Regions from separate parts of the Bacillus sp. 41-22 genome, predicted to be linked through region 3. Evidence: a T-box and tRNA genes for the amino acid it is inferred to sense, from the RefSeq annotation. Region 3 holds a T-box; the other regions hold tRNA genes.

Region 1 (6,243 bases), 2.5 Mb from region 3:
CAAAAAACATTTGTATCTAATGGATCCACACCTCTAGTAAAAGGTGTAACAGTACAAGGTTCTCCTTCTTATACTGTTGCAACACCAAAATTAAATGTGCGTAGCAATGCTAGCACAAGTGGCACTCTACTTGGCTCATTACAAAATGGTACACAAGTACAAGTAGTAGAAACGGTAGGTACTTGGTATAAAATTCGTTTTGGCACAGGATACGGATATGTAGCAAAACACTATGTAGTGCAAAATCAACCACAAGCTAAAACAGCTCAACCTGCATCAATTCCAGCAGTTTTCAAATTCCCTACTCAAGGGAAAATCAGCTCCACTTTTGATATGCGCTGGGAGCAAATGCATTATGGTATAGATATAGCAGCACAAGGAAATGTCTCTATTCAAGCTGCTGCTGCAGGTAAGGTTGTGAAATCTTATTATTCGGCTAGCTACGGCAATGTCGTGTTCATCGCCCATCAAATAAATGGGAAATTATATACAACAGTTTATGCTCATATGAAGGATCGCACTGTACAAGCTGGTGATCAAGTACAAACTGGACAATTAGTAGGTCATATGGGAAACACAGGTCATTCATACGGGCAACATCTCCATTTTGAATTACATAATGGGGAATGGAATTTTGAAAAAACAAATGCAGTAAACCCACTGCCATATTTAGTTAGGTAAATTATATGCCACGCAATATACCTCTCTTTATTGAATACCTGGCCTTTTTAGGTTTAATCTGTTGTTTAATCATTTATAATACGAACACTGTATTTTTATCTATTATTATTGCTTTTGTTGCTTTAGAAATCATTATGGAAGCATTACAAATGCGGCTAAAACAAAAAATTGCCCATATTTATAATGTAATTTTTCTTTTAAGTGCTCTTATAACAAATATAATTAGTAATGGTTTTTATTTATCTACCGTACTTCCTGTATTCTTTATAGGTGTTTTATTATTCATAGCTAGATACGTTCATGTTCCTAATAACCAAAAACATGAACAAGAAGCTTAGAAAGAGGAGACACTGTGTACCAATCTTTCAAAGATAATCCAATGAAATATATATTGAATTTATATGAAAAAATGAATACTTTTTTTGGTATACAAGGAAGTTATACTGCACAATTTCTCCTTTATGGAATGTTATTTCTTATCTTAGGTACTTTCTCCTTGCTTTACTAACAAAAAAAGGATCTCACATAAACTTGAGATCCTTTTTAATTTATATTAATTTTTAATATGAAAAATATGGTTTATCCACAAGCATATTTTTCATAAATGAAACTAAGATTATATTTTTTCTCTAAGCTCATTCTTTGTTCATCGTCGCACCAATAGAAAAGAATATCATGAATCGTTGCATAACGCTTATTTTTAAGAAATAGTTTAAAGAATGATGGTAAACAATCATGTAATTGTATAAATATATAATTGCGTAGTATTTCTTCTTTGTATTCAATTCCCTTACAAATATACAGTAATTCTTCACAGTAATATGCATGCTGTGGAACTTGGATCATTTCGAAAAATGGTACATATGATAGTAGCTTTCCAATAAAATGACCATACCGATCCATTACCCCTATCGTCATATGCTCCATCATTTCTTTCATCACATATAAATAATCATCTACATGAGTTGTCTTTAAAGGGTCTAATCGATCGGAAATTTGTGAAAGTACAGCTCTTTGACAAGCTAAAACCGCTTGACTAGGTCCATAATATGATAGGAAGTCTGTACACTTACGATACTTCCGTAATAAGTCATGTGTATATAAATCATACACAAAAGTATTACAATACATTGCCAGACTCATCATATCACTATTTAATTGCTCTTTTGACAGTAGCTTAGCTCGCTTACACATATAAAAGAATGTAAATTCCAATACTTCTTTATGAGATAATAGATGTTTGCAATCTGTTATACATTTCTCATTAAATTTAACTCGATCCCAAATTTCTACATCCTCAGCTGTTAATTCACCAATACGATATTTAATAATTAAATAGTTTAAAGCAACTGCTTTCGTCAAAAGATCCCATGTTTCATACTCCAATGAAGTTCGGACAAATTCATCTAGCCCTTGGGTTATCATAAAAGCATTTGCCTCTTCATACCAACCAATCTCTTGACATAAACGAAGAATACGTACTAGAGTTGGAATTTCATCTTTATGAAACTGCGGTAAATTCTTTACTTTATTCATGCCATATACGATAAATGGCGCTAAATTTTCTTCTTTATAAAATTCTTTTTCTTTCCATACTAATATAGTTCGCTCTTTCCCTTCACCTTTTGGATGACAAGGTACAAGCAAAGAAAATAACTCAGCGAAATCATTTGGTTCTATATATGTATCTGTAACCAAATTCCAATTTGGATCGCCCTGTACAGCCCTCATATAATTCCCCTTCCCTTTTTATCCCGCTATTTGCGGGCAGTAAGACTCCCACCTCAAAATTCTGCGAATGCGAGGAAGTTAGGTAGGAGATAAAACTGCCCATAAAAGCCCGATTGGTTCAACTAATAATTATTTTGGGATGGACACCCCCCAATAATTAAAGTTTCACTTTATCTATGTAGGAAATATTAATTCATTATTACATCATTAACGATGAATATTGTTATATTCAAAATCTATCATAATACTTATATCTCTCAGTATATCATTTTTTCTCTTATTAAAAATCAGGAATGACAAATTAAAAAAAACTGTCAAAAATATTGACGCTATACTTATTATATAATGTCTCAGATACATCACGCTAACATATTAGTTTAATCCGTATATACTAGAATAATGTATCTGATCTTTATAAATAGTTTATTCCGTATGCTCTGAGATTTCACTTAAAGCAAACCCTGCTTGATCATCTGCTGATTTTCTTATAGCTAAATCACCTAGTGCTAGCATCCCAACAAGTTGACCGCTCTCAACAACCGGTAACCGTCTAATTTGATATTGTGCCATTAATTCTGTAGCTTTTTCAATAGAATCATCTGGAGAAACTGAAACAATGTTTGTTGTCATTACATTTGTAATTTGATTAGATCCAGGATGTTTTTCAGCAATCCCACGAACAACTAAGTCTCGATCAGTAACAAGCCCAACAACTTGTTTATTTTCAATAACAGGAATCAATCCAACCGATTCTTCCTTCATTTTTACAGCCGCCTCATATACATTGTCTAATGGTGTACAATGTACGATATGAGTACTCATAAGTTCTCTAACTTGCGTCATTTTTCATCTCCTCCTTTTAATACATACCATAGCTTTTCCTAAATCCCTTTATTTATTTCAGAAAAATAAGGTGATAAAAAGAGGCTTATACATAATAAAAAAGAGTCAGCAATATGCTGACTCTTTTTTTATGACCCGTACGGGATTCGAACCCGTGTTACCGCCGTGAAAGGGCGGTGTCTTAACCACTTGACCAACGGGCCATGGCTCCGCAGGTAGGACTCGAACCTACGACCGATCGGTTAACAGCCGATAGCTCTACCACTGAGCTACTGCGGAATATATATGGTGGGCCTAAATGGACTCGAACCATCGACCTCACGCTTATCAGGCGTGCGCTCTAACCAGCTGAGCTATAGGCCCATACTTTACAGGGGCAGTAGGAATTGAACCCACACTGGAGGTTTTGGAGACCTCAGTTCTACCTTTAAACTATGCCCCTAAATGATGCCGGCTAGAGGACTTGAACCCCCAACCTACTGATTACAAGTCAGTTGCTCTACCAATTGAGCTAAGCCGGCATAAAAAAAAACAAAAAAATGGTGGCTCGGGACGGAATCGAACCGCCGACACGAGGATTTTCAGTCCTCTGCTCTACCGACTGAGCTACCGAGCCAACATAAAATGGCGGTCCCGACCGGGGTCGAACCGGCGATCTCCTGCGTGACAGGCAGGCATGTTAACCACTACACCACGGGACCATTGGTTGCGGGGACAGGATTTGAACCTGCGACCTTCGGATTATGAGCCCGACGAGCTACCGTACTGCTCCACCCCGCGACGATATTATGTTTTAAAAATAAATGGAGGAGGTAGAGGGATTCGAACCCCCGCGCGACTCTCGCCGCCTGTCGGTTTTCAAGACCGATCCCTTCAGCCGAACTTGGGTATACCTCCATGAAGGAAAAATTAATATCTTATTCATTTTTATATGTAACTAAACCACTTTTTAAAAAAATGGAGGAGGTAGAGGGATTCGAACCCCCGCGCGACTCTCGCCGCCTGTCGGTTTTCAAGACCGATCCCTTCAGCCGAACTTGGGTATACCTCCGACATATAAAAAATAAAGTGGAGCCTAGCGGGATCGAACCGCTGACCTCCTGCGTGCAAGGCAGGCGCTCTCCCAGCTGAGCTAAGGCCCCATGTTTTTGGGAAAATCGGGAAGACAGGATTTGAACCTGCGACCCCCTGGTCCCAAACCAGGTGCTCTACCAAGCTGAGCCACTTCCCGTTAATAAAAGCGCGCCCGAGAGGAGTCGAACCCCTAACCTCTTGATCCGTAGTCAAACGCTCTATCCAATTGAGCTACGGGCGCATATGGTGCCGAGGGCGGGGGTCGAACCCGCACGGTGGTCACCCACCGCAGGATTTTAAGTCCTGTGCGTCTGCCTGTTCCGCCACCCCGGCATGTCATACTGAAAATTGGAGCGGAAGACGGGATTCGAACCCGCGACCCCAACCTTGGCAAGGTTGTATTCTACCACTGAACTACTTCCGCAAGACATGTTTGAGTTATTTTATTAAAAGTGCGGGTGAAGGGAGTCGAACCCCCACGCCAAAGGCGCTAGATCCTAAGTCTAGTGCGTCTGCCAATTCCGCCACACCCGCATATTTTTTAAGAAAATGGTGAGCCATGAAGGATTCGAACCTTCGACCCTCTGATTAAAAGTCAGATGCTCTACCAACTGAGCTAATGGCTCTTAATGGCTGGGCTAGCTGGATTCGAACCAGCGCATGACGGAGTCAAAGTCCGTTGCCTTACCGCTTGGCTATAGCCCAATAATTAAGAAATGGTGGAGGGGGGCAGATTCGAACTGCCGAACCCGAAGGAGCGGATTTACAGTCCGCCGCGTTTAGCCACTTCGCTACCCCTCCGACATATATGGTGGAGGATGACGGGATCGAACCGCCGACCCCCTGCTTGTAAGGCAGGTGCTCTCCCAGCTGAGCTAATCCTCCATTTTGCCTGGCAACGTCCTACTCTCGCAGGGACAAGGTCCCAACTACCATTGGCGCTAGAGAGCTTAACTTCCGTGTTCGGTATGGGAACGGGTGTGACCTCTCTGCCATCATTACCAGACTATATTCGATTGAGACAAACATTATTATACTTGATTCACTTAGAAAGTCAATAAGTTTTTTATATTCTCTCAAAACTAGATAACGTTGCTTCATATTATATGGTTAAGTCCTCGATCTATTAGTATTCGTCAGCTCCACATGTCACCATGCTTCCACCTCGAACCTATCAACCTGATCATCTTTCAGGGATCTTACTAGCTTACGCTATGGGAAATCTCATCTTGAGGGGGGCTTCATGCTTAGATGCTTTCAGCACTTATCCCTTCCGCACATAGCTACCCAGCTATGCCCTTGGCAGAACAACTGGTACACCAGCGGTGCGTCCATCCCGGTCCTCTCGTACTAAGGACAGCTCCTCTCAAATTTCCTGCGCCCACGACGGATAGGGACCGAACTGTCTCACGACGTTCTGAACCCAGCTCGCGTACCGCTTTAATGGGCGAACAGCCCAACCCTTGGGACCGACTACAGCCCCAGGATGCGATGAGCCGACATCGAGGTGCCAAACCTCCCCGTCGATGTGGACTCTTGGGGGAGATAAGCCTGTTATCCCCGGGGTAGCTTTTATCCGTTGAGCGATGGCCCTTCCATGCGGAACCACCGGATCACTAAGCCCGACTTTCGTCCCTGCTCGACTTGTAGGTCTCGCAGTCAAGCTCCCTTATGCCTTTGCACTCTACGAATGATTTCCAACCATTCTGAGGGAACCTTTGGGCGCCTCCGTTACACTTTAGGAGGCGACCGCCCCAGTCAAACTGCCCACCTGACACTGTCTCCCGGGTCGATGAGACCCGTAGGTTAGAATTTCAATACAGTCAGGGCGGTATCCCACCAGCGCCTCCACCGAAGCTAGCGCTCCGGTTTCAATGGCTCCCGCCTATCCTGTACAAACTGTACCAAAATTCA
Region 2 (6,243 bases), 2.6 Mb from region 3:
AAAAAAAGACCCTATCCGTTAAAGGAAAGGGTCTTCTGTCTTATATTATTCCCCTAAGTCTACGTTGTGGTAAACTTGCTGTACATCTTCTAAATCTTCTAATGCATCAACCATTTTTTCAAATTGCACTTGAGCATCTTCAGGAAGTTCTACATCACTTTGTGCAAGCATTGTTAATTCTGCAACTGTAAATTCTTCAACACCAGCACCTTTAAGTGCAGATTGTACTGAATGGAACTGATCAGGTTCAGCATAAACGATAACAGAATCTTCTTCTTCTAGAATGTCACGTGCATCTACATCTGCTTCCATTAAGATTTCAAGAACTTCATCTGATGTTTTACCTTCAAGACCTATAACAGCTGTCGCATCAAACATGTAAGCGACAGAACCGTTTACACCCATGTTACCACTGTTTTTGCTAAATGCAGCACGTACATCTGCTGCAGTACGGTTTACGTTATTTGTCAGTGTATCTACAATTACCATAGATCCGTTTGGTCCAAAGCCTTCATAACGAAGCTCGTCATAGTTTTCTTCTGAACCGCCTTTTGCCTTTTCAATCGCACGGTCAATAATTGTTCTTGGCACGTTGTATGTTTTCGCACGTTCTAATACAACTCTTAACGTTTGGTTTGATTCTGGATCTGGCTCGCCTTGTTTTGCTGCCACATAAATTTCACGTCCAAATTTCGCGTATATACGGCTTGTATTTGCATCTTTTGATGCTTTTTTTTCTTTAATATTGTTCCATTTACGGCCCATACTTTCCACTCTCTTTCCCATTTTAAATCTACATAAAAATATTAATATGAAATATAATGTGTATTCAACACATTTTTAAAAGAAATATAAAAAGTTCATTTTTGATTCATATTACAGACATAATATAAATCACTATCATTTTGTTCTTTCGACAAGTTATATTATACATGAATTCCTAAGTTTATTACGAATTTTAGAATCACATAGCATAATTTAACAAAAAAAACCCTAACATTTCTGTTAGGGTCTTTTTAGGTGACATTTATATAGAGTGCTACCCTTAAAATCCTTTATTTTAAAGCATTTTAAAAATTTTGAGCTTCTTTAAACATGATAAATTAAAATGAAACGGACCAAAATGGAATCATATTAAATAACTGACACCTTTTACTTTCATTTCTCTCCCTTGATTAAATTTATCATATTTCATTTATTACTGTGATGATTTATTTTATTATTTCTCGCTAAACAATAAGAAACAGGGCAAAGCTGCCATGTCCTTTTAAAGATTTGTTATGTAGTATGTTATGAACTATTCATTATCAAACTAAAGTTATTCCTTTTCATTCCTCTACTAATCCCATAATATTTCCTTAATTACTTTCTATTGCTGTATAATTAAAATAGGAAAAAATTTGAAGAAAAGATGGAGGGAGAATTATGACACATTCAAATGAGAAAAAATCACATGGTTTTAAAGGAATAGGAGAGAAGTTAAACCCCAACTATCTATCAAGTGAGATTCATAAAATTGGATGGTCCAATTCAATTTGATTCGTTCCCTAAATTAAAGGAATTAGGGGACTGGTTGAGTACTTCAACGCAAATATGGTCGTGTCACTCAACTATGTACAAGTACAACAGAGAAGAGTTTGAAAAGAAGTTTTTTGAAATTACGAAATTACCAGCTGATAATGTGGTAATTTCAACTGGTGGTATCGGATTTAACTTCATGTCACCAGGGTGGAGAGATTCTCTCTAGAGTGCTCGAAAAAATTCTTGTATATGTAATATTCTACTGAAATTTTATCCTTTTAATACTTCATAGTTTCTTCCAACTGTATCTAAAGTTCGTCACTTACTCACCGCACACTACCCCAACGCACTATTAGTGCTTATTTTGTAGTGTAAAAAAAACACAAAAAAACTCTACACAATTAGTGTAGAGCCTTGATGTTACGCCGTTCGTGATACCGATGGTCGGGGTCGAACCGACACTCCCGAAGGAACACGATTTTGAGTCGTGCGCGTCTGCCAATTCCGCCACATCGGCATAAAAGAAAGGCGGCAACCGGATTTGAACCGGTGGTAAAGGTTTTGCAGACCTCTGCCTTACCACTTGGCTATGCCGCCATATGAAGTTAAAATGGAGCGGAAGACGGGATTCGAACCCGCGACCCCAACCTTGGCAAGGTTGTATTCTACCACTGAACTACTTCCGCAAAAATGGCTGGGCTAGCTGGATTCGAACCAGCGCATGACGGAGTCAAAGTCCGTTGCCTTACCGCTTGGCTATAGCCCACCGAAGTTTTACTTAATTATATGTAAGTATCCATTAATTTATTTGTAATTTTTAAAAAATAAAAATGGGGCGACTGATGGGAATTGAACCCACGAATGCCGGAGCCACAATCCGGTGCGTTAACCACTTCGCCACAACCGCCATGTTGTGTTTATATATTTGGCAGGGGCAGTAGGAATTGAACCCACACTGGAGGTTTTGGAGACCTCAGTTCTACCTTTAAACTATGCCCCTATGTAAAATGGTGGAGGGGGGCAGATTCGAACTGCCGAACCCGAAGGAGCGGATTTACAGTCCGCCGCGTTTAGCCACTTCGCTACCCCTCCGAAACTTACATGGTGCCGGCTAGAGGACTTGAACCCCCAACCTACTGATTACAAGTCAGTTGCTCTACCAATTGAGCTAAGCCGGCATATTTTATTAAAATGGTGGCTCGGGACGGAATCGAACCGCCGACACGAGGATTTTCAGTCCTCTGCTCTACCGACTGAGCTACCGAGCCTTATTAAAATGGCGGTCCCGACCGGGGTCGAACCGGCGATCTCCTGCGTGACAGGCAGGCATGTTAACCACTACACCACGGGACCATTTGGTTGCGGGGACAGGATTTGAACCTGCGACCTTCGGGTTATGAGCCCGACGAGCTACCGTACTGCTCCACCCCGCGATAATATTATTTATATAATTATATGATAAGTGTTAGCAACCACATTACGAGAATGTTTGGTTGCGGGGACAGGATTTGAACCTGCGACCTTCGGGTTATGAGCCCGACGAGCTACCGTACTGCTCCACCCCGCGACAATATTATTCATATAATTTATATGGTGGAGGATGACGGGATCGAACCGCCGACCCCCTGCTTGTAAGGCAGGTGCTCTCCCAGCTGAGCTAATCCTCCAAAAGTGGTGACCCGTACGGGATTCGAACCCGTGTTACCGCCGTGAAAGGGCGGTGTCTTAACCACTTGACCAACGGGCCAAATATTATAAATTCCTTATGGCGGAGAGCAAGGGATTCGAACCCTTGATACGCTTGTGACGTATACACGATTTCCAATCGTGCTCCTTCGGCCAACTCGGACAGCTCTCCAATGGCTCCGCAGGTAGGAATCGAACCTACGACCGATCGGTTAACAGCCGATAGCTCTACCGCTGAGCTACTGCGGAATAATATTGCCTGGCAACGTCCTACTCTCACAGGGACAAGGTCCCAACTACCATCGGCGCTAGAGAGCTTAACTTCCGTGTTCGGTATGGGAACGGGTGTGACCTCTCTGCCATCATTACCAGACATTATTCTTTTGAGACAATCATTATTATAACTTATTCACCCTGAAAGTCAATAAGTTTTTTATATTCTCTCAAAACTAGATAACGTTGCTTCATATTATATGGTTAAGTCCTCGATCTATTAGTATTCGTCAGCTCCACATGTCACCATGCTTCCACCTCGAACCTATCAACCTGATCATCTTTCAGGGATCTTACTAGCTTACGCTATGGGAAATCTCATCTTGAGGGGGGCTTCATGCTTAGATGCTTTCAGCACTTATCCCTTCCGCACATAGCTACCCAGCTATGCCCTTGGCAGAACAACTGGTACACCAGCGGTGCGTCCATCCCGGTCCTCTCGTACTAAGGACAGCTCCTCTCAAATTTCCTGCGCCCACGACGGATAGGGACCGAACTGTCTCACGACGTTCTGAACCCAGCTCGCGTACCGCTTTAATGGGCGAACAGCCCAACCCTTGGGACCGACTACAGCCCCAGGATGCGATGAGCCGACATCGAGGTGCCAAACCTCCCCGTCGATGTGGACTCTTGGGGGAGATAAGCCTGTTATCCCCGGGGTAGCTTTTATCCGTTGAGCGATGGCCCTTCCATGCGGAACCACCGGATCACTAAGCCCGACTTTCGTCCCTGCTCGACTTGTAGGTCTCGCAGTCAAGCTCCCTTATGCCTTTGCACTCTACGAATGATTTCCAACCATTCTGAGGGAACCTTTGGGCGCCTCCGTTACACTTTAGGAGGCGACCGCCCCAGTCAAACTGCCCACCTGACACTGTCTCCCGGGTCGATAAGACCCGTAGGTTAGAATTTCAATACAGTCAGGGCGGTATCCCACCAGCGCCTCCACCGAAGCTAGCGCTCCGGTCTCAATGGCTCCCGCCTATCCTGTACAAACTGTACCAAAATTCAATATCAGGCTACAGTAAAGCTCCACGGGGTCTTTCCGTCCTGTCGCGGGTAACCTGCATCTTCACAGGTACTATAATTTCACCGAGTCTCTGGTTGAGACAGTGCCCAAATCGTTACACCTTTCGTGCGGGTCGGAACTTACCCGACAAGGAATTTCGCTACCTTAGGACCGTTATAGTTACGGCCGCCGTTTACTGGGGCTTCAGTTCAGAGCTTCGCTTACGCTAACCCCTCTCCTTAACCTTCCAGCACCGGGCAGGTGTCAGCCCCTATACTTCGCCTTACGGCTTCGCAGAGACCTGTGTTTTTGCTAAACAGTCGCTTGGGCCTATTCACTGCGGCTTTCCGTTAAGAAAGCACCCCTTCTCCCGAAGTTACGGGGTCATTTTGCCGAGTTCCTTAACCAGAGTTCTCTCGCACACCTTAGGATTCTCTCCTCGCCTACCTGTGTCGGTTTGCGGTACAGGCACCTTTTATCTCGCTAGAAGCTTTTCTTGGCAGCGGGGAATCAAAGACTTCGCTCCATAAGGAGCTTCCCCATCACAGCTCAGCCTTCACGATAAGCGGATTTGCCTACTTATCAGCCTAACTGCTTGGACGTGCACAACCAATCGCACGCTTCTTCTATCCTTCTGCGTCCCTCCATTGCTCAAACGATAAAGAGGTGGTACAGGAATATCAACCTGTTGTCCATCGCCTACGCCTGTCGGCCTCGGCTTAGGTCCTGACTAACCCTGAGCGGACGAGCCTTCCTCAGGAAACCTTAGGCATTCGGTGGACGGGATTCTCACCCGTCTTTCGCTACTCATACCGGCATTCTCACTTCTAAGCGCTCCACCAGTCCTTCCGGTCTGACTTCACTGCACTTAGAACGCTCCCCTACCACTGATACCATTGGTATCAATTCGCAGCTTCGGTGGTGTATTTAGCCCCGGTACATTTTCGGCGCAGAGTCACTCGACTAGTGAGCTATTACGCACTCTTTAAATGGTGGCTGCTTCTGAGCCAACATCCTAGTTGTCTAAGCAACTCCACATCCTTTTCCACTTAATACACACTTTGGGACCTTAGCTGGCGATCTGGGCTGTTTCCCTCTTGACTACGGATCTTATCACTCGCAGTCTGACTCCTAAGGATAAGTCATTGGCATTCGGAGTTTGACTGAATTCGGTAATCCGATGAGGACCCCTAGTTCAATCAGTGCTCTACCTCCAAGACTCTTACACTTAAGGCTAGCCCTAAAGCTATTTCGGGGAGAACCAGCTATCTCCAGGTTCGATTGGAATTTCTCCGCTACCCACACCTCATCCCCGCACTTTTCAACGTGCGTGGGTTCGGGCCTCCATTCAGTGTTACCTGAACTTCACCCTGGACATGGGTAGATCACCTGGTTTCGGGTCTACGACCACGTACTAAACGCCCTATTCAGACTCGCTTTCGCTGCGGCTCCGCCTCTTCAGCTTAACCTCGCACGGGATCGTAACTCGCCGGTTCATTCTACAAAAGGCACGCCATCACCCATTAACGGGCTCTGACTATTTGTAGGCACACGGTTTCAGGATCTCTTTCACTCCCCTTCCGGGGTGCTTTTCACCTTTCCCTCACGGTACTGGTTCACTATCGATCACTAGGGAGTATTTAGCCTTGGGAGATGGTCCTCCCAGATTCCGACGGAATTTCACGTGTTCCGCCGTACTCAGGATACATTCAAGAGAGAACGAAGTTTCGACTACGGGGTTATTACCCTCTGTGACG
Region 3 (6,243 bases):
ATCCATAGAATGTTTCATCACAATTTTGAATATCGTTTACAGTATCATATAAACGAGGTATTGCAGTACTGTTTAAAAAGTCTGCTTCAATTTTATAAGCTGGAAGTTGAACATTTAAAATGGATGTTGCTACTTCATAAGAAGTGGGAAGTAATTTATGAATCATAGATAATAACGCCTCCTTTAAATATGATATATTAATATAATTGATTTGTGGGTAAGTTTGACAATTTTTTTCTTTTTTGCATATAATATATGTATCTCCATACATAAAATGTTCGTAGGTATATTTCTATAGTAGGATATGGTTAGCGTAGATAAATACGTAATCTTATATAAGAGTTTAGCTACTCTTGTATTTGATAATACAAACTATAATAGAAATGAGGGACTAAAAATGGGATGGATTATTACATTAATAGTTGGTGCTATTATAGGTATAATTGCTAGTTCTATAACGGGTAAAAATTTTCCAGCTGGTATGTTTGGAAATATAATTGCTGGTTTACTAGGAGCTTGGTTAGGTAGTAGATTATTTGGATCTTTTGGGCCATCATTTGGTGGGATTCATGTCGTGCCAGCATTATTAGGTGCAATTGTGTTAATTCTTATTGTATCATTTGTAGTAAAAGTTGCAAGAAAATAAAGGTTATTACTGATTGTTTTATAAAGCCCTTTTAGGGCTTTTCCTAATTAGAGAGGTGGTACATTTGGAGAAAGTAAATATAAGAAAAAGAGATAAGTTGAAAAAGTTTTTTAAAGAACAAAATTATTTAGCTGTACTACTTGGATTCGCGTTGCTGTTTGTAAATATATTATTACTTACAAAAATATCATTCGTCTTTACACCGTTCGTCGTATTTTTAAAAACAATCTTTTTCCCAGTATTATTAGCGGGAGTACTATTTTATATATTGCATCCATTCGTTTCTCTTTTAGAAAGAAAAGGTGTGTCGAGAATTGTGTCAATTGCCTCGATATATATAATTGTTCTTGGATTATTTGTTTTTCTTGCGGTCACGGTTATTCCAATTATTAAAGATCAAGTAAATGCTTTAATAGATAACTTGCCATATTTCGGGCATGAAATCGAAAGGGCAGCACGTAAATTTGGAGAAAGTAATGTAATTGGTAGAATGCAGGAAAGTTTAAATGTTGATTTTGCTAATATTGTAAAAGATTCTACAATGAACTTTACAAAATCATTATCATCAGTAACAGGAAATGTAACTGGATTTTTAAGTACAATTACTGAAGTTGTTTTAACATTTGTAATGGTTCCATTTATTTTGTTCTATCTTTTAAAAGATGGTGAGCAATTACCGAATCATTTTTTAAAGTTTATATCTGAGCAAAGACAACCAGCTGCGAAGAGAATACTAGATGATATGCATTATGCGATTAGTTCGTATATTAGAGGACAAATTATTGTTAGTTTATTTATCGGTATTATGCTATTAATCGGTTATCTTATTATTGGTATTAAATATGCGGTACTACTTGCTATTTTAGCGATGATTGTAAATATCGTTCCGTACGTAGGACCAATCATTGCAATTACACCAGCTTTAATTATCGCATTTATCGACTCGCCATCAATGGTGTTAAAAGTAATTATCGTTATGATGATTGTACAATTAGCAGAAGGTAAATTTATTTCTCCGCAAGTCATGGGGAAAAAGTTAGATATTCACCCGATTACTATTATATTTATCATTTTAACTGCGGGGAATTTATTTGGAATTATGGGGATTATTTTAGCAATTCCAGGGTATGCGATATTAAAAGTTTTAGTTACGCACGGTTATAGATTTGTGAAGTTGAATACGTGAAAAAAGAGCTAAAACAGAGAAACCTGTTTTAGCTCTTTTTCATTAACAATTGATTTGTGTATTGGCGTGCCCATTGATCAGCTTCTAATATATCATCGAGTGAAGGATCTTTTACGTTATGATGAGCTTCAACTGTATTGTAAATTGTTTTTTCGATATCGAAAAATGCAATTTCATTTTTAAGAAATAGTGCATTTGCAATTTCGTTCGCTGCATTTAATACGGCTGGAGTTGTACCGCCAATTTTTCCACATTCAAATGCATATTGTAGACAGGGGAACTTCTCTAAATTTGGTTTTTCAAAATGCAAACTACCAATTTCTAATAAATTTAATTTTTCATAGGATGAAGGTAGTCGAGTAGGGTAGTGAAACGCATATTGAATCGGCATTCTCATATCAGGAGCACCGAGCTGTGCCATGACTGATCCATCAATAAATTCCACTAAAGAGTGAATGATACTTTCTTTATGAATCATAACATCAATTTTTTCATAAGGAATATCGAATAGCCACTTAGCTTCCATCACTTCAAACCCTTTATTCATTAACGTGGCAGAATCTATCGTTAGTTTTGCGCCCATTAACCAGTTTGGGTGTTTTAAAGCATCCTTCGCTTGTAATATTTTCATTTCTTCACGTGTTTTATCACGAAAAGCGCCGCCAGAAGCTGTAACAATTAATTTTTCGATTTCCTTATTATTTTCCCCATTTAAACATTGGAAAATGGCTGAATGTTCACTATCAACTGGAATTAGGCGGCATCCGTTTTGTTTCGCTAGTTCGGTGACGATATGTCCAGCTGCAACTAAAGTTTCTTTGTTAGCGATAGCGATATCTTTCTTCGCCTTTAATGCTTCAATTGTTGGGAGTAAACCTGAAACACCGACAACTGAACTTAATACAAGATTTGTATCAGGATGGGTAGATACTTCAAGTAAACCATCAGTTCCATATGTAATTTTTGTATTTGTTGAAATACGAGAACGTAATGTGTCCGCTAATTCTTTTGTCGCTACGCTTACAATACGAGGCTGAAAAGATTCGATTTGTTTTTCGAGAAGATCGATATTATAATTTGCGGTTAAACCGACGATTTTAAAATGTTCAGGATGAGCGGAAACGACATCTAATGCAGATGTGCCAATGGATCCTGTTGAACCTAAAATGGATATATATTTTACCATGAAAAAACCTCCAAAGTTGTTTCGAGTATTTCTGCAAACCTATATATTATTAGACAATTAAGGTGGAAATTCCTGCTATATAAAACAAAAAATTAGGGTTTAATTGGAAAGGAAATGTGATAAACTGTAAAAAAAACTAAAAAGCAATGAAAGAGAAGAGTACATATTCAAAACTTTTCAGAGAGCTGATATTTGGTGGGAATCAGTAAGTGATGAATATGGAATGGGCTCTGGAGCTTCTAGCTTAAATGAGTAGGCGAAGACGGTTACTTCACGTTAAGAAGTTGAAGTGAGCTATAATATAGCTAATTAAGGTGGTACCGCGGGAGTCTCTCGTCCTTTTTTTAGGATGAGGGGCTCTTTTTATTTTGAGAAAGGAGGAGTTAGGATGAGCGAGAAAATTATGTTAACAGGAATTAAACCAACAGGTTACCCGCATTTAGGCAATTATATTGGTGCGATTAAACCTGCATTACAAATGTCAAAAAACAAAGAAGGAAAAGCGTTATATTTCATAGCAGACTATCATGCGTTAAATGCTGTGCATGATCCAGCAAAGTTCAGTAGTTACACGAAAGAGGTAGCAGCTACATGGTTATCACTCGGACTTGGAGAAGATGTTATTTTCTATCGACAAACAGAAGTGCCAGAGATTCTAGAATTAGCTTGGATATTAGCTTGTCTAACTCCGAAAGGACTTATGAATCGTGCCCATGCATATAAAGCGAAGGTAGAGCAAAATAAAGAAGCGGGATTAGAAATTGATGCAGGTGTGAATATGGGATTATATACGTACCCGATTTTAATGGCGGCTGATATATTATTATTTCAAGCTACTCATGTACCTGTCGGAAAAGATCAAATTCAGCATATTGAAATTGCTCGTGACATTGCGACGTACTTTAATCATACATTTGGTATGACATTTACGCTTCCAGAGTATGTCATACAAGAAGAAGGGGCAATTTTACCGGGACTTGATGGAAGAAAGATGAGTAAAAGTTACGGAAATGTTATCCCATTATTTGCAGAGCAAGAAAAACTTAGAAAGTTAATATTTAAAATAAAAACAGATTCCTCACTTCCGAATGAACCGAAAGAACTAGAAACGTTATTTATGATATATAAAGAATTTGCGAAGGAAGACGAAATTCAGGCGTTACGCGAAAAGTATGAGACTGGAATCGGATGGGGCGATGTGAAAAAAGAGTTATTCCGCGTTGTAAATCGTGAACTCTCAGGACCTAGGGGAAAATACGGAAATTATATGAATGATCCACATTTACTATATGAAGCGTTAGAAAAAGGTGCTGAGAGGGCGCGGGCTATTGCGAAGGTGAATTTGGTGGAAATTAAAAAACAGATTGGATTTGAGAGGGGACGCTGAGCGCTCCCTTGTTTTTTTCTATGTGAATCTTAATTATTTATTCGTTTTATCTGCATGTAAAATGAGGGATTCGCATTTTTTACTGAATTTATTAATTGCATATTAATAAAAATATGTTAATATAGGGTTACTTATTAAACGTGTTTAATAAGTTTGATTCATTCGATAACGAAGGAGATGATTAGATGAAAACTGAGAAAGAAAAGATGTTGGCGGGAGAAATGTATATTGCGGATGACGAAGAATTAGTAGCTGATAGGATTGAGGCAAAACGTTTAACACGCCTTTATAACGAGGCGATGGAGACTGGTGATGAAAGCCGCTTTACCTTGTTAGAGCAGCTTTTAGGTTCTTCAGCTGACGGAAAAACCCACATTAATCCTGATTTTCGTTGTGATTACGGCTACAATATCCACATTGGAAAGAGCTTTTTCGCAAATTTCAATTGTGTTATTTTGGACGTTTGTGAAGTTCGAATCGGTGATAATTGTATGTTTGCACCTGGTGTCCATATTTATACGGCCACTCATCCTTTACATCCGGTAGAGCGGAATTCTGGAAAAGAATATGGAAAGCCTGTAAAGATTGGTAACAATGTTTGGGTTGGTGGGGGAGCTATTATTAACCCTGGTATTTCAATTGGAGACAACGCTGTAATTGCTTCAGGGGCAGTTGTGACAAAAGATGTACCTAATAATGTAGTAGTTGGTGGTAATCCAGCCAAAGTTATGAAAATGATAGACTTATAGAAATCATTTTTCACGGATGCATGAATAAACTGGTGTCGTATCGTATAGACAATGTGAAAGGTGTTTCATATGAAGAAAAATAGTGCGTATAATCATACAAAGACATTACTTGCCTCTCGAAATGCTCTTTTTCTCTTATTTGCTTTGCCAGGTGTCGCGTTTGCTACATGGATTTCAAGAACAGCAGCTACTCGAGATATGTTAGCAGTGTCAAATGCAGAAATGGGCTGGATTTTATTCGGACTATCTGTCGGTTCAATAATTGGTTTACTGAGTGCAAGCCGCTTCATTGACTGTAAGGGAGCTAGAGACGTTATTATAGGCAGTATGTTTTTTATGATTGTTGGATTGATTTGTTTAGGTATAAATATTTATTTTGTTTCTAGTATGGGGGCTTTTAGTAGCTTACTAGTATTTGGAGTAGGCTACGGATTGGCGGAAGTCGCATTGAATGTAGAAGGTTCTTCCATTGAGCAGAAATTAGGAACAACTCTTCTTCCGAAATTCCATGGCTTTTTTAGTGTAGGAACTTTAGTAGGCGCGCTCAGTGGTTCTGTCGCAGCGTCGCTTCACATCCCGATTCTGTATCAGTTTCTTGCGATTTCGGTCGTGTTTGTATTACTTGTATGTATGGTGTATCGTTTTCTTCCGCATGGAACAGGAAAGAAGGAGAAATCGTGGAACAAAAGGAGAGAGAAGCATACGACCTTACGTATGGAAAAAAAGGTGCTTTTAATTGGTCTTTTTGTACTCGGAATGGCATTTGCAGAAGGTAGTGCAAATGATTGGCTACCTATCGTGATGGTAGATGGACACGAGCAAAGTATAGTGGCAGGTTCTATTATGTACACAATTTTTGTATTAGCAATGACGTTAACTCGTATGTGTAGCAGCTATTTCCTTGATCGATTCGGTCGTGTCGCTGTCGTACGTGCCACCATTATGATGGCGATTCTAGGAATTTCAATCGTAATATTTGGGAGTAATTCGTATTTTCTAGCATTTGGTGTAGTACTGTGGGGGATTGGTGCAGCGCTAGGGTTCCCAATTGGTCTGTCAGCTGCTGGAGATGACCGTGAAAATGCGACT

Evidence for each region. The T-box of region 3 lies ahead of LCF45_RS16325 (tryptophan--tRNA ligase). A T-box ahead of a tRNA ligase gene usually reads a tRNA of that ligase, here a tRNA-Trp.
Region 1: it has a tRNA-Trp gene. The T-box ahead of LCF45_RS16325 (tryptophan--tRNA ligase) is inferred to sense a tRNA for this amino acid. The anticodon was not compared.
Region 2: it has a tRNA-Trp gene. The T-box ahead of LCF45_RS16325 (tryptophan--tRNA ligase) is inferred to sense a tRNA for this amino acid. The anticodon was not compared.

The regions. Positions count from the first base shown of each region.
Region 1 covers NZ_CP084035.1:734,504-740,746, reverse strand. Annotated here, with positions in the region: gene LCF45_RS03765 (SH3 domain-containing protein) at 1-681, shown strand, start outside; gene LCF45_RS03760 (hypothetical protein) at 687-1,019, shown strand; gene LCF45_RS03755 (DUF3965 domain-containing protein) at 1,261-2,412, opposite strand; gene LCF45_RS03750 (CBS domain-containing protein) at 2,836-3,255, opposite strand; tRNA gene LCF45_RS03745 (tRNA-Glu) at 3,387-3,458, opposite strand; tRNA gene LCF45_RS03740 (tRNA-Asn) at 3,460-3,534, opposite strand; tRNA gene LCF45_RS03735 (tRNA-Ile) at 3,542-3,618, opposite strand; tRNA gene LCF45_RS03730 (tRNA-Trp) at 3,627-3,697, opposite strand; tRNA gene LCF45_RS03725 (tRNA-Thr) at 3,704-3,776, opposite strand; tRNA gene LCF45_RS03720 (tRNA-Phe) at 3,796-3,871, opposite strand; tRNA gene LCF45_RS03715 (tRNA-Asp) at 3,881-3,956, opposite strand; tRNA gene LCF45_RS03710 (tRNA-Met) at 3,959-4,035, opposite strand; tRNA gene LCF45_RS03705 (tRNA-Ser) at 4,060-4,152, opposite strand; tRNA gene LCF45_RS03700 (tRNA-Ser) at 4,214-4,306, opposite strand; tRNA gene LCF45_RS03695 (tRNA-Ala) at 4,325-4,397, opposite strand; tRNA gene LCF45_RS03690 (tRNA-Pro) at 4,413-4,486, opposite strand; tRNA gene LCF45_RS03685 (tRNA-Arg) at 4,497-4,570, opposite strand; tRNA gene LCF45_RS03680 (tRNA-Leu) at 4,574-4,662, opposite strand; tRNA gene LCF45_RS03675 (tRNA-Gly) at 4,679-4,753, opposite strand; tRNA gene LCF45_RS03670 (tRNA-Leu) at 4,783-4,863, opposite strand; tRNA gene LCF45_RS03665 (tRNA-Lys) at 4,880-4,955, opposite strand; tRNA gene LCF45_RS03660 (tRNA-Gln) at 4,960-5,034, opposite strand; tRNA gene LCF45_RS03655 (tRNA-Tyr) at 5,047-5,130, opposite strand; tRNA gene LCF45_RS03650 (tRNA-Val) at 5,139-5,214, opposite strand; rRNA gene rrf (5S ribosomal RNA) at 5,220-5,335, opposite strand; rRNA gene LCF45_RS03640 (23S ribosomal RNA) at 5,436-6,243, opposite strand, start outside.
Region 2 covers NZ_CP084035.1:521,363-527,605, reverse strand. Annotated here, with positions in the region: gene LCF45_RS02760 (YebC/PmpR family DNA-binding transcriptional regulator) at 46-765, opposite strand; partial or broken gene LCF45_RS02755 (DUF3884 family protein) at 1,426-1,747, shown strand; tRNA gene LCF45_RS02750 (tRNA-Leu) at 1,957-2,038, opposite strand; tRNA gene LCF45_RS02745 (tRNA-Cys) at 2,048-2,118, opposite strand; tRNA gene LCF45_RS02740 (tRNA-Gly) at 2,133-2,207, opposite strand; tRNA gene LCF45_RS02735 (tRNA-Gln) at 2,213-2,287, opposite strand; tRNA gene LCF45_RS02730 (tRNA-His) at 2,353-2,428, opposite strand; tRNA gene LCF45_RS02725 (tRNA-Trp) at 2,448-2,521, opposite strand; tRNA gene LCF45_RS02720 (tRNA-Tyr) at 2,530-2,613, opposite strand; tRNA gene LCF45_RS02715 (tRNA-Thr) at 2,624-2,699, opposite strand; tRNA gene LCF45_RS02710 (tRNA-Phe) at 2,714-2,789, opposite strand; tRNA gene LCF45_RS02705 (tRNA-Asp) at 2,799-2,874, opposite strand; tRNA gene LCF45_RS02700 (tRNA-Met) at 2,878-2,954, opposite strand; tRNA gene LCF45_RS02695 (tRNA-Met) at 3,012-3,088, opposite strand; tRNA gene LCF45_RS02690 (tRNA-Val) at 3,113-3,188, opposite strand; tRNA gene LCF45_RS02685 (tRNA-Glu) at 3,194-3,268, opposite strand; tRNA gene LCF45_RS02680 (tRNA-Ser) at 3,288-3,379, opposite strand; tRNA gene LCF45_RS02675 (tRNA-Asn) at 3,382-3,456, opposite strand; rRNA gene rrf (5S ribosomal RNA) at 3,465-3,580, opposite strand; rRNA gene LCF45_RS02665 (23S ribosomal RNA) at 3,681-6,243, opposite strand, start outside.
Region 3 covers NZ_CP084035.1:3,195,175-3,201,417, reverse strand. Annotated here, with positions in the region: gene LCF45_RS16345 (GNAT family N-acetyltransferase) at 1-166, opposite strand, end outside; gene LCF45_RS16340 (GlsB/YeaQ/YmgE family stress response membrane protein) at 398-646, shown strand; gene LCF45_RS16335 (AI-2E family transporter) at 711-1,832, shown strand; gene LCF45_RS16330 (1-deoxy-D-xylulose-5-phosphate reductoisomerase) at 1,861-3,018, opposite strand; T-box leader at 3,156-3,362, shown strand; gene LCF45_RS16325 (tryptophan--tRNA ligase) at 3,368-4,405, shown strand; gene LCF45_RS16320 (maltose acetyltransferase domain-containing protein) at 4,591-5,154, shown strand; gene LCF45_RS16315 (MFS transporter) at 5,224-6,243, shown strand, end outside.